DNA from 4 places in the Rhodococcus gannanensis genome. Region 3 is predicted to be linked to each of the others. Evidence: riboswitches for the same ligand, from Rfam matches in the RefSeq annotation. Region 3 holds a riboswitch; each other region holds the start of a gene.
What was found. A riboswitch is a leader RNA that binds a small molecule or an ion and turns the genes downstream of it on or off. The one in region 3 is predicted to bind S-adenosylmethionine.

Region 1 (3,201 bases), on a different contig from region 3:
GATACTAGCGGCCGGCGGCGGACGACGTCGCGCGCCCGCGCACGAAATCCGCGACGGCGCCGATCAGGCGGTCGACGTCGGCGCTGCTGCTGCCGAGCCCGAGGCTGGCGCGGACCGCGCCCTCGCCGTGCCCGAGGCGGGCGAGGAGCGGGTGCGCGCAGAAGCGGCCGTCACGGACACCGATGCCGTAGTTGTCGGACAGGAACGTCGCCACCTCGCGCGGCTCGGCGCCCGCGACGGTGAACGTGACGATGCCGACCGCGTCCGCGGAATCGGGCCAGACACGCAGGATCTCGATGCCGTCGATGTCGGAGAGGCCGGCGACCAGCCGGTCGCACAGGATCCGCTCGTGCAGTTCGGCCTCGTCGGCGTCGAAGCCGGCGAGCGCCTCGCAGGCCGCGGCGATCGCGACGGCGCCGAGGACGTTCGGGGTGCCGGCTTCGTGCCGCTGCGGCGCGGCGGCCCACTGCACGTCGTCGAGGTCGACGTTCTTGGTGGCTCCGCCGCCGGCGAGGTACGGGTCGGCCGCGTCGAGCCAGTCGGCGCGGCCGACGAGGGCACCGGCACCGAACGGTGCGTACAGCTTGTGTCCGGAGAACACCAGGTAGTCGACGCCGAGGTCGGAGATGTCGACGCGGCGGTGCGGCAGCAGCTGGGCGGCGTCGACGACGATGCGGGCGCCGCACTCGTGTGCGATCCGCGCGAGGCGGTCGATCGGCAGCACCTCACCGGTGACGTTGGAGGCGCCGGTGACCGCGAGCAGCGCGGCGGGGCGGGTGCAGAGCTCGGCGACGATCCGCTGGATCGTCTCCTCGACGGTGCCGGCGGAACGCACGACGCGAGCGCCGTTTCGGTTCCAGGGCAACAGGTTTGCGTGGTGCTCGATGTCCAGGACGACGGTCTCGCCGGGCACGCAGGAGGCGAGGAGGTTGAGCGCGTCGGTGGTGTTGCGGGTGAACACGACGACGTCGTCCTCACGGGCTCCGACGAAGTCGGCGACGACGCCACGAGCACCCTCGTAGCGCTCGGTGCAGACCTGCGACGCGAAGCCGGCGCCGCGGTGCACGCTGGCGTAGAAGGGCAGCAGGTCCTGGACCCGAGCGGCGACGGAGGACAGTGCGGGGGCACTGGCCGCGTAGTCGAAGTTCGCGTAGGTGACGGCGCTGCCGTCGGCGAGCGGAGCAACCAGATCCGACCCACACACGGACGCGAAAGGTGCGGTGTCACAAGAGGTTTCATTGACCGAGAGGTCGGCACAGGTGGTGGATTCCAGAACAGCGGTCATGGCGTCATCCCTTGGAGCTCAGGGACCCGTGCGTGAGGTGGTTGTGCATCGAGTCCGCGCTTGCCGTGCCCGGAATTGGATGCACGGCCTGGTCGTCACCCGGGGCACCCCACCGCGGAGGAGGGTTGCCGGCCAGCAAGCCGGGGCTGAACGCTGGCACTCATGACCTGAAGCGAGAATGGCAGCCGCGCCGAGCGCCTGTCAACCCGAACACCCAACGCGGCATCGTGACCTGCATCACCTTCCCGTCGTCGGCGTGCGGCGGCTTCCGTGGCCGACCGCCCATGGAAACCCGTGCTCACGTCGCTCGATACGCTGGTGGGACGGGTTCCGATCTGGGAGGCATGTCGTGCCGCGTCTTCGCCGAATTTTTCTCGTTCTCGCCGCGCTCGTCGCGACGATCGCGCTCGTCGCCGGATGCTCGGGCGACTCCGGTTCGCCGGATGGCGGCGCGCCCGGCTCGCAGGAGTCCGAGGCGACGATCACCTTCACGCCCACCGATCTCAGCGCACCTGTCGATCCGCTGCGCCCGATCACGGTCGACGTCACGAACGGCACGCTGACCTCGGTGACCCTGACCAATCCGGAGGGCAAGGTGATCGACGGCATCACCACACCGGACCAGGCGTCGTGGAAGCCGGCCGAGCCGCTGGGCTACGGCAAGACGTACGCGCTGGCGGCGCAGGCCGTCGACAGCCGGGGCGTCGAGACCTCACGCGACGCGTCGTTCACCACCGTCACCCCGAACAACCAAACGGCCCTGTACCTGACCACCACGGGCGGACAACCCCTCGCCGACGGCGGAACCTACGGCGTCGGACTGGTCGTCGTCGCCCACTTCGACGAGCCGATCGGGGACCGCGCCGCGGCCGAGCGGGCGATGACCGTGACCACCACTCCCCCGGTCCAGGGCTCGTGGTTCTGGGTCGACGACCAGAACGCCCACTGGCGACCGCAGCAGTACTACACGCCGGGAACGACGGTGTCGGTGGACGCGAAGATCTACGGCGTCGACCTCGGCAACGGGCTCTACGGACAGCAGGACGAGTCGGTGTCGTTCCGCATCGGCGACTCGCACGTCTCCATCGCCGACGACAACACCAAGACGGTGGCGGTCTACGAGAACGGTCAGCTGATCCGGGAGATGCCGACGTCGATGGGCATGGGCGGCACCGAGACCGTCGGGGACACGACGCTGTCGTTCTGGACGCAGCCGGGTGTCTACACGGTGATGGACAAGGCGAATCCGGTGATCATGGACTCCTCGACGTACGGGCTGCCGATCAACTCGCGCCTCGGCTACAAGGAGTCGATCAACTGGGCGACGCGGATCAGCACCGACGGCATCTACCTCCACGAACTCGCCTCGACCATCTGGGCCCAGGGCAACACCAACGTCTCGCACGGCTGCCTGAACCTCAGCCCCGAGAACGCGCAGTGGTTCTTCGAGTTCTCGGGACCGGGCGACGTCGTCGAGGTCCGCAACACCGGCGGCGCCCCGCTCGAGGTGTGGCAGAACGGCGACTGGGGCCTGCCCTGGGACCAGTGGCTGGCGGGTAGCGCGCTGAACTAGATGTCCAGCAACCATCGTCGTAGCCCGGCTGGGTGAATCGGCCGCAAAATCGGGCGAATCGGGAACCGTCACCACAGGTCACAGCACCTTGGGGACGAGGATTCCACGCTGTGCGTTCGGCGAGATCCCCTACGCCGCCGAATCGCCCTGCGCGACCGTCTCTTCCGTGGCTGCGGCCCATGCCCGAAGCCACGCGACCACGGGCGCCCCGACTACGTCGACGCCCCTGGACGCGGCCACCTCGGCAGGAAGGCACTCGACGGCGTCGGCGAGTTGTTCGGCCCACTCGGCGACGGTGGCGATGTCCGCGAGGGAGGCCGTGTACGAGCGGGTGGTGACCATC
Region 2 (3,201 bases), on a different contig from region 3:
TCGCCGGCACGATCGCGGCGCGCACGGCCGGATCGGCGAGAACACCGCGGGTCACGTTGGGCTGGAAACCGAAGGGCACGCCGGGATTCGAGGTGGTGAGGATGCGTCCGCCCGAGCCCTCGATCTGCGGTGCGTCCTGTGGGAGGGCGTCGGAGACGGCGTCGAGCTGGCCCGATGCGAGCGAACCGCTGCGCACCCCGGACTCGGGGACGATCGTGAACTCGATCTTGTCGAGGTAGGCCTCACCGTCGTGCGCGAACACGTCGGAGCCCCACGCGTATCCGGCGCGCTTGGCAAGGGTCGCGGACTTGTCCTGGACATAGCTCTCGTACACGAACGGCCCGGTGCCGGACAGGTCACCCGCGCAGCGCTGCTCGGCGGACTTCGCGACATCCGCGTCGGACAGGAAGCCGAGCTGCACCGTCGACGTGGCCTGGAGGAACTGCGCGTTGGGCGCCGCGAAGTTCACCTGTACGGTCTGCGGGTCCACGACGGTGGAACCGGTGTATCCGGCCAGGTAGCTGGCCGCGAGCGCGGCCTTGGCAGCCGTCAGGGTGCCCAGGATCGCGTCAAAGTTCTTCTTCACGGAGTCCGCTGTGAAGGGCGTCCCGTCGCTGAACGTCACCCCGTCACGCAGGTGGAAGGTGAAGGACGACGCGTCGCTGCTCACGTCCCAGCTCTCGGCGAGCCACGGCGTCAGTGCACCGGTCTCGGGATCCTGGTCGGTGAGCGAGTCCACGACCTGACGCGCCACGTAGATGGTCTGGTTGGATCCCGACTGAGCGGGGTCCGCGCATGTCGGGGCTCCCGAGAGGCCGTAGCGCAAGGTGCCGCCCGACTGGGGTGCACCGGCATCGGACGACGGGCCGGACGTGTCGGACGATCCGCACGCGGTCAGTCCGGCGGTGAGCGCCGCCGACGCGGCGACTGCGATCGCTGCGCGGCGGCGCGCAGCGGGGGTAGTGAACGAGAAGGACACCGAGGCTCCATGATCTGAGGAAGGGGAAGGCTGTTCGAACCCAGAGCGTCAGGAGCGACAGAAGTCCGCGGATACTCGGCACAGGTCGATGTGCAGCCGCGACCATGCGGTCACCAGCCCCTCATCGGTCACGCCACTGCCTCCATCGTTCCCGGCGGTAGCACCCTCACCTGCGAACAGGGGGTTGCTGCGACGTCATCGAGCCGGGTCTCTCGGTCGCTCTGGATGGTCGTTGCACACGCTAGTGACAACGGTGTCCGCCGCGAACCCTTTACGTCATCACGATCGCAACTCTTCTCGATGCCTCCGCCTGGGTGTTTAGGGTCGCTGGCACACGCACGTGCGCACCGGGGCGCGGACACCGCCTGTCGTGGGCCCTCGGTATTCCCTCCCGCAACGACCCTTCGCGAGGATCCCCATGACCGTTCGAACCGAACCCGCGTTCGTCGCCACCACTCCCACGCAACCACTGTTCGAGCCCTTGACCCTGCGCGAGGTCACCTTCGGCAACCGCATCTGGCTGTCTCCGATGTGTCAGTACTCCGCGGTCGACGGTGTCCCCGGGGACTGGCACCTCGCCCATCTCGGGGCACGCGCGGCGGGCGGGTTCGGTCTGGTCGTCGCGGAGGCGACCGCGGTGACGCCGGCGGGACGAATCAGTCCCCAGGACACCGGCCTGTGGAACGACGAGCACACTCGCGCGTGGTCCCGGATCGTCGACTTCGTCCACGCCCGCGGCACCCGTGCCGGAATTCAGCTCACTCACGCCGGACGCAAGGCGTCGATCCACCGCCCCTGGGACGTCGAGCAGGGCAGCATCGCAGAGGCCGACGGCGGGTGGCGGGCGGTCGGCCCCGACACGGCGGCCTTTCCTGGGTTCGCGGCACCGCACGCCCTCACCACCGGTGAGATCGCAGGCATCGTCGGCGCGTTCGGTGAATCCGCGCGCCGGGCCGACCAGGCCGGATTCGACCTGCTCGAGATCCAGGCCGCGCACGGGTTCCTCATCCATTCGTTCCTGTCCCCGCTGAGCAACACTCGCACCGACGGCTACGGGGACACTCCCGAGGGCCGCGTCCGCCTGCTCGCCACGATCGTCGAGGCGGTCCGGGTGTGGTGGCCCGCGCACAAGCCGCTGTCGGTCCGCTTCTCCGCGACCGACTGGCTCGACGGCGGACTCACCCCGGCCGACATCGTCGCGATCACCGAACGGATCGTGCCGCTCGGTGTCGACCTGATCGATGTGTCCAGCGGCGGACTGCTGCCCGCCGACGTTCCACTCGGGCCCGGATACCAGGTGCCGCTCGCGGAACGGATCCGGCGGGACGCCGGGGTCCCCGTCGGCGCGGTCGGGCTGATCGACGACCCGTGGCATGCGGCCCGAATCCTCGACGACGGCAGCGCGGACGTGGTGTTCCTCGGCCGGGCCGCCCTGCGGGATCCGAACTGGCCGCTGCGCGCCGCGAAGGACCTCGGCCAGGGTGACCGCGGCCGACTGTGGCAGCCGCAGACGATCCGCGGCGACTGGGCCTGACCCCATTTTCTTCCGTTCAATACCCCTTCCTCCCAACCCTTTTCAGGACGTGAACTTCATGACACGACGATCGGTGGCCGTCCTGGCCGCCGCACTGGCCACTGCTGCAGCCCTGCTCGCCGGCTGCGGGTCCGATCCGAGTGGCGGCGCAGACGCCGAAGGCCTGACGCCGCGCTCGGGCGGAACCGTCACGGTGGGCATCCTCCCGCCGTGCGGCCTCGACAAGGCGCAGACGTCGGGGTGCAACTTCGCGAATGTCGAAGTCGTGGACAACCTCACCGAGCAACTCCCCGACACCGGCGAGATCGTGCCCTGGCTCGCCGAGTCCTGGGAGGTGTCCGCCGACGGCCGCTCGTACACCTTCCGGCTGAAGGACGGTGTCACGTTCAGCAACGGCGAGACGTTCGACGCCGAGGTGGTCAAGCTGAACTTCGACAACATCATCGACCTGGGCAAGCAGGGCAAGGCCTTCCAGTCGTCCGCCTATCTGCTCGGCTACCAGGGCTCCACCGTCCTCGATCCCCTCACCGTCCGGGTCGATTTCGACCAGCCGAAAGCCGGTTTCCTGCAAGCACTGTCGGAGAAGCCGCTCGGCATCATCGCGCCGGAGACCATCACCACGAAGACGCCGGAGGAACGTTTGGCCGAGGGCGTCATCGGCAGCGGCCCCTTCGTCATCGACGAAGTG
Region 3 (3,201 bases):
AGCATGATCCGGACCGGGACGGTGTTCACGGCGCGCGGGATGGTGCGCGCCGGGTCCTCCGCCTCACCGGCGGTGATGCCGATGATCTCGGTGCCGCCGAAGGCGAACATCACGATCGCGAAGCAGGCCACGAACCCGCCGAACCCGTTCGCGAAGAATCCGCCCTCGTCCCAGAGGTTGCTCGCGCCCTCCGCGGTGTCGTAGATGCCGAAGCCGAAGATCAGTGTCGCCACGCCTGCGCCGATGAGGGCGAGGATCGCGGCCACCTTGACCAGCGTGAACCAGAACTCGAGCTCGCCGAACACCTTCACGCTGAGCAGGTTGAGGGCGCCGATGAAGAACACGATCGCCAGCACCCAGATCCAGCGGGGCACGTCGGGGAACCAGAAGCCCATGTAGACGCCGAAGGCCGTGACGTCCGCCAGGCAGACCACGATCATCTCGAAGGTGTACGTCCAGCCGGTCATGAAGCCGGCGAGCGGGCCGAGGTGGGTGCTCGCGTATTCACCGAACGACCCGGACACGGGGTTCCGGACCGCCATCTCGCCGAGCGAGCGCAGCACCAGATAGACGACTGCACCGCCGATCAGGTAGGCCAGGAGGACCGACGGTCCGGCCTTCTCGATCGCGCCGGCCGAGCCGTAGAACAGGCCGGTACCGATCGCCGAGCCGAGGGCGATGAATCGGATGTGACGGGCCGACAGACCCCGGGTAAGCGCCGCGGCGGCGTCCTTCACTTCAGGGTCTCCCACTTCGACTGCAGACTTGCGACCAGCAGTTTAGTGGTGTTGCGCAGGTCACCCGGGAGCGGGGCGCACAGACACCGGGGCATGCCGGAGTCCCCGTTGTCGGTACGTGCGACGAGAACCGTTAAGATCGCTGCCAGGTCATGAGTGTCAGCATCAAGCCCCGGCTCGCTGGCCGGCAACCCTCCTTCCGCGGTGGGGTGCCCCGGGTGATGACCAGGTCCTTCGAGGACGCCGGAGGACAAGCGCGGGTCCGTTGGGACGGACCCACCAACAGGGACACGACCCACCGGAGGTTTAACCATGTGTTGTTGTCGCAGATAGGCCCCATCAGCCCGGGCGCCCACGCGCCGCATCTTCGGACCACATCCTGGAGCAGAGCCGACCCATGAGCGAGAACCCGATCGATCCGACCGCGAACTGGACCTTCGAGACGAAGCAGATCCACGCGGGTCAGACCTCCGACGCCACCACCAAGGCGCGGGCACTGCCGATCTACCAGACCACGTCGTACACCTTCGACAGCACCGACCACGCCGCCGCACTCTTCGGCCTCGCGGAGCCGGGCAACATCTACACCCGGATCATGAACCCCACGCAGGACGCGGTCGAGCAGCGCATCACCTCTCTCGAGGGCGGCGTCGCATCGCTCCTGCTGTCGTCCGGGCAGGCCGCGTCGACCTTCGCGATCCTGAACATCGCGGGCGCGGGCGATCACGTCGTCTCGAGCCCGAGCCTGTACGGCGGCACGTACAACCTGTTCCACTACAGCCTCCCGAAGCTGGGTGTCGAGGTGACGTTCGTCGACGACCCCGACGACCTCGATCAGTGGCGTGCGGCGATCCGCCCGAACACGGTCGCGTTCTACGGCGAGTCCATCTCTAACCCGCGGAACGACATCCTCGACATCCCCGGCATCTCCGCCGTCGGACACGAGGCGGGAATCCCGCTGATCGTCGACAACACCGTCGCCACCCCGTACCTGCTGCGTCCGCTCGAGCACGGAGCGGACATCGTCGTGCACTCGGCAACCAAGTACCTCGGTGGTCACGGCACCGCGATCGCGGGCGTGATCGTCGACGGCGGCAACTTCGACTGGACACAGGGCAGGCACCCCGGGTTCACCACGCCCGATCCCAGCTACCACGGCGCGGTGTTCGCGGACCTCGGCGCACCGGCGTACGCGCTCAAGGCCCGGGTGCAGCTGCTCCGCGACCTCGGTTCCGCCGTGTCCCCGTTCAACGCCTTCCTGATCAGCCAGGGCATCGAGACCCTGAGCCTGCGTGTCGAGCGGCACGTGCAGAACGCCACGCGGGTCGCGGAGTTCCTCGAGGGCCACGACGGTGTCGTCCGGGTCGCCTACGCCGGGCTGCCCAGCTCCCCGTGGTACGAGCGTGGTCAGCAGCTGGCACCGAAGGGCGCCGGCGCGATCGTCGCGTTCGAGCTGGCGGGCGGCGTCGACGCGGGCAAGAGGTTCGTCGATGCGCTCACGCTGCACAGCCACGTCGCCAACATCGGCGACGTCCGGTCGCTCGTGATCCACCCCGCGTCGACCACCCACTCGCAGTTGACCCCGGAGGAGCAGCTCGCCGCCGGTGTCACGCCGGGCCTGGTGCGTCTCGCGGTCGGAATCGAGGGGATCGACGACATCCTGGCCGACCTCGAGGCCGGATTCGCGGCGGCGGCGTCTTGACAGTCGGTTCCGTCTCCAGCCCCCGTCCGGCGATGTCCCGAGAGCTCTTCCCGTCGCCGGACGGACGGCTGACCACGATTCCCATCGGCTCGCTCACGCTCGAGAACGGGGCGGTGCTCCCCGACGTCTCGCTCGCCGTCCAGTGCTGGGGCGAACCGAACGAGGCGCGCGACAACGTCGTGCTCGTCGAGCACGCGCTGACCGGCGACTCGCACGTCACCGGTCCGGCCGGCGACGGCCATCCGTCCCCCGGCTGGTGGGACGGCATGGTCGGGCCAGGCGCACCCATCGATACCGACGAGTGGTGCGTACTGTCGACGAACGTGCTCGGCGGCTGCCGTGGCACAACAGGTCCATCGTCCCCCGCCCCGGACGGGATGCCCTGGGGATCCCGCTTCCCCGAGACCTCGATCCGCGATCAGGTCGCCGCCGAGGCGGCGCTCGCCGACCTGCTCGGGATCCAGCGATTCGCTGCAGTACTGGGCGGGTCGATGGGCGGAATGCGCACCCTTGAGTGGATCATCGGGCATCCCGAGAGGGTAACGGCCGCACTGGTTCTCGCCTGTGGCGCTCGCGCGACCGCGGACCAGATCGGCACCCAGACCACACAGATCGCCGCGATCACCTCCGACCCCGCCTGGCAGGGCGGTGACTACCACGGCACCGGACACGGTCCGGATGCCGGGCTGAGCATCGCTCGGCGGATCGCGCATCTGAGCTACCGCACCGAAGGTGAACTCGACGCTCGGTTCCACAACGACG
Region 4 (3,201 bases), on a different contig from region 3:
CGGAGGAGGTGCTGACGGCGGACCGGATCGCCGACGTCTACGGTGCCCGTGTCGAGGTTCTCGACCGGCCCGGTGGCCCGGTGGTGCTTCCGCTCGCGGGAGGCCGGCCCTGATGGAGGTCGTGCTGCTCGGTACCGGTGCCGCCGACGGCTGGCCCAACCCGTTCTGCACCTGCGCGTCCTGCTCGGTCATGTTGGAGCGCGGCGAGATCCGCGCCCAGACCGCCGCGCTCGTCGACGACGTCCTGTTGCTCGACTGTGGCCCGGAGGTGCCCCGCGCGGCGGCGCACGCCGGGCGGTCGCTGTCGCGTGTGCGGCACCTCCTGCTCACCCACGCCCACCCCGACCACATCGGCCCGCTCGCGCTGCTGATGAGGTCGTGGGTCGCGCGGGAACAACCGCTGGAGGTCATCGGACCGCCGGAGGCTCTGGACCTGTGCCGGGACTGGGTCGGCCCGGACGACCCGGTGCACTGGACCGCCGTCGCGCCCGGTGACGTGGTGCAGGCGGGCGACCACGCGGTTCGGGTGCTGTCCGCCGCCCACCGCGTTCACCGCGACGGTGACTGCGTACTGTACGAGGTTGCGTCCGGCGGGCGGAAACTGTTGTGGGCCACCGACACCGGACCACTCGACGCGGCGCAGCTGGGCTCGCTACGCGACGCCCGCTACGACACGGTCTTCCTCGAGGAGACGTTCGGGGATCGCGCAGAACACGAACCCGACCACCTCGACCTGCGGACGTTCCCGCGCGCCCTCGCCGCACTCCGCGAGTTCGGCGCGGTAACCGATGACACCGAAGTGATCGCCGTTCACCTCGGCCATCACAATCCCGCCGATCTGTCGGACAGGCTTCGGCCGTGGGGAGTTCGCGTCGTCCCGGACGGGACTGTGATCGCCGTCGGGGCGCCGCCGGACCGTGTGCCCGCCGCACAGCGAACCCTGGTGCTCGGCGGCGCACGGGCCGGCAAGTCGACCCACGCCCAGCGCCTGCTCGCGGACCGCGACGACGTCACCTGCGTCGCGACCGGGGCCGCGGACGACGGCGACGACGAGTGGGCAGCGCGGATCGCCGCGCACCGTTCGTCCCGGCCGGATACCTGGCGGACTCTCGAAACCGACGACCTCGTCGGCGCACTGCGCACGGCGACCGGCCCACTTCTCGTCGACTGCCTCGGCACCTGGCTCGCCCGGCGCATCGACCTGCACGGCGCCTGGACCGACAAGAGTTCCTGGCCCGTGGTTCGATCCGACATCGACGACCTCGTCCTCGCGCTCCGCCGGACGCACGTGCAGGTCGTGGTCGTCAGCAACGAGGTCGGCAGCGGCGTCGTCCCCGCGACCGCCTCCGGCCGCCGCTTCCGCGACGTCCTCGGCCGGCTCAACGCCGCCGTCGCGGCCGAGTGCGAGGCCGTCGTCCTCGTCGTCGCCGGGCGCCCACTGCCGCTACGCTGACCAGTCCCGCACGCGGAACAGCGGCGCGGAACCGGCAGGGTGGGTAGCAGGCCCACCTGTCAATTCGAATCAATCGGAATCCAAAGCGTGACCGAGGGAACCGAGTGCGCGACAGTACTGCTCGAGTGCTTGACCATCGAGAGCGACCGAGAGACCCGGCTCTGTGACGTCGCAGCAACCCCACCACACGGTGTGGGTGCTACCGCCGGGATCGATGGAACGCGCGACGGGGTGGCTTCGGCCACCCGGTCCCAATCGTGAAGGGTTGCCCGTGACCGACTTCGAGGTGCCGTCGTGAGCGCGCCCGCCACCAGCGCACCGCCGGCTCCGGCCGAGGCCGCCGACGAGGCCGACCTGCGTGTCGTCCCCACCCGACACCCCTGGCGGTGGGTGGTCGCCATTGCGGCGCTGGTGCTCGTCGCGCAGTTCGTGCACGGCCTCGTTGTCAACCCCGGCTGGGACTGGGCGACGTTCGCGCAGTACTTCACCGCCCCGTCGATTCTCGCGGCCCTGTGGACGACGATCGAGCTGACGCTCTGGGGCACGGTTCTCGGGTTCGGGCTCGGAGTCCTGCTGGCAGTGGCCAGACTGTCGAACAATCCGGTGCTGCAGGTGATCTCGTGGACCTACGTCTGGGCGTTCCGGTCGATCCCGCTGATCGTGCAGCTGCTGTTCTGGTTCAACATCGCCTACCTGTACCAGACTTTGACGTTGGGTATCCCGTTCGGGCCCGGGTTCTTCGAGTTCAACGTCACCGGTGTGATCTCCGGGTTCACAGCGGCGGTCGTCGGACTCGCCCTGCACCAGGCGGCCTACTCGGCGGAGATCGTCCGTGCCGGAATCATCTCCGTGGACGACGGGCAGATCGAGGCGGCGAACGCTCTCGGGATTCCGCGTACCCGCCAGTTCGTCAAGATCGTTCTGCCGCAGGCGATGCGGTCGATCCTGCCGAACGCGGCCAACGAGGTGATCAGCCTGTTCAAGGGAACCTCGATCGTGTCGACGATGGCGATCGCGGAACTCTTCTACCAGGTACAGGTGATCTTCGGCCGCAACGGCCGCGTGGTGCCACTGCTGATGGTCGCGACCGTCTGGTACATCGTGCTGACGTCGATCCTGTCCGTCGCGCAGTACTACATCGAGAGGCACTATGCCCGAGGGTCGGCCCGCACGTTGCCGTTGACGCCCTGGCAGAAGGTGCAGGCGAAGTACCGCGAGATCCGCGACACCAGTACCGGCGCGCCGAGAGGAGCCACGCGGTGACGACCACCGATGTACAGGCAGTACATGCCGTCGACGTGCGTGGGGTGCACAAGTCCTTCGGTTCGCTGGAGGTTCTCAAGGGCGTCGACCTGACGGTCCGGCAGGGCGAGGTGACGGTGATCCTCGGTCCCTCCGGGTCGGGGAAGTCGACCCTGCTGCGCACCCTGAACCACCTGGAGAAGGTGGACCGCGGGTCCATCCGAATCGACGGCGAGCTCGTGGGCTACCGCCGCCGCGGCAACATCCTGCGTGAGCTGCGGGACCGGGACATCCTGCGGCAACGCTCGAAGATCGGCTTCGTGTTCCAGAACTTCAACCTGTTCCCGCATCTCACCGTTCTCGAGAACGTCACGGAGGCGCCGATATCCGCGCAGCGCCGTGACCGCGGCGAGGTGACGGCCGAGGCCCGGCAACTGCTGGAGCGGGTGGGAGTCGCCGACAAGGCCGACCGGTACCCGAAGCAACTGTCGGGAGGGCAGCAGCAG

Region 1: linked by a shared signal. The riboswitch ahead of ACFSJG_RS26715 (aminotransferase class V-fold PLP-dependent enzyme) and the one ahead of ACFSJG_RS11240 (bifunctional o-acetylhomoserine/o-acetylserine sulfhydrylase) in region 3 are both predicted to bind S-adenosylmethionine.
Region 2: linked by a shared signal. The riboswitch ahead of ACFSJG_RS23740 (putative leader peptide) and the one ahead of ACFSJG_RS11240 (bifunctional o-acetylhomoserine/o-acetylserine sulfhydrylase) in region 3 are both predicted to bind S-adenosylmethionine.
Region 4: linked by a shared signal. The riboswitch ahead of ACFSJG_RS23825 (amino acid ABC transporter permease) and the one ahead of ACFSJG_RS11240 (bifunctional o-acetylhomoserine/o-acetylserine sulfhydrylase) in region 3 are both predicted to bind S-adenosylmethionine.

The regions. Positions count from the first base shown of each region.
Region 1 covers NZ_JBHUFB010000022.1:275,456-278,656, forward strand. Annotated here, with positions in the region: gene ACFSJG_RS26715 (aminotransferase class V-fold PLP-dependent enzyme) at 5-1,285, opposite strand; SAM riboswitch class IV at 1,337-1,453, opposite strand; gene ACFSJG_RS26720 (L,D-transpeptidase) at 1,635-2,858, shown strand; gene ACFSJG_RS26725 (heme-dependent oxidative N-demethylase subunit alpha family protein) at 2,988-3,201, opposite strand, start outside.
Region 2 covers NZ_JBHUFB010000020.1:641,369-644,569, forward strand. Annotated here, with positions in the region: gene ACFSJG_RS23735 (ABC transporter substrate-binding protein) at 1-934, opposite strand, end outside; gene ACFSJG_RS23740 (putative leader peptide) at 1,028-1,111, opposite strand; SAM riboswitch class I at 1,119-1,211, opposite strand; gene ACFSJG_RS23745 (NADH:flavin oxidoreductase/NADH oxidase) at 1,398-2,513, shown strand; gene ACFSJG_RS23750 (ABC transporter substrate-binding protein) at 2,572-3,201, shown strand, end outside.
Region 3 covers NZ_JBHUFB010000010.1:58,047-61,247, forward strand. Annotated here, with positions in the region: gene ACFSJG_RS11235 (amino acid permease) at 1-737, opposite strand, end outside; SAM riboswitch class IV at 886-1,000, shown strand; gene ACFSJG_RS11240 (bifunctional o-acetylhomoserine/o-acetylserine sulfhydrylase) at 1,135-2,439, shown strand; gene metX (homoserine O-acetyltransferase MetX) at 2,472-3,201, shown strand, end outside.
Region 4 covers NZ_JBHUFB010000020.1:662,950-666,150, reverse strand. Annotated here, with positions in the region: gene ACFSJG_RS23835 (ABC transporter ATP-binding protein) at 1-113, shown strand, start outside; gene ACFSJG_RS23830 (bifunctional adenosylcobinamide kinase/adenosylcobinamide-phosphate guanylyltransferase) at 113-1,453, shown strand; SAM riboswitch class I at 1,584-1,674, shown strand; gene ACFSJG_RS23825 (amino acid ABC transporter permease) at 1,748-2,716, shown strand; gene ACFSJG_RS23820 (amino acid ABC transporter ATP-binding protein) at 2,713-3,201, shown strand, end outside.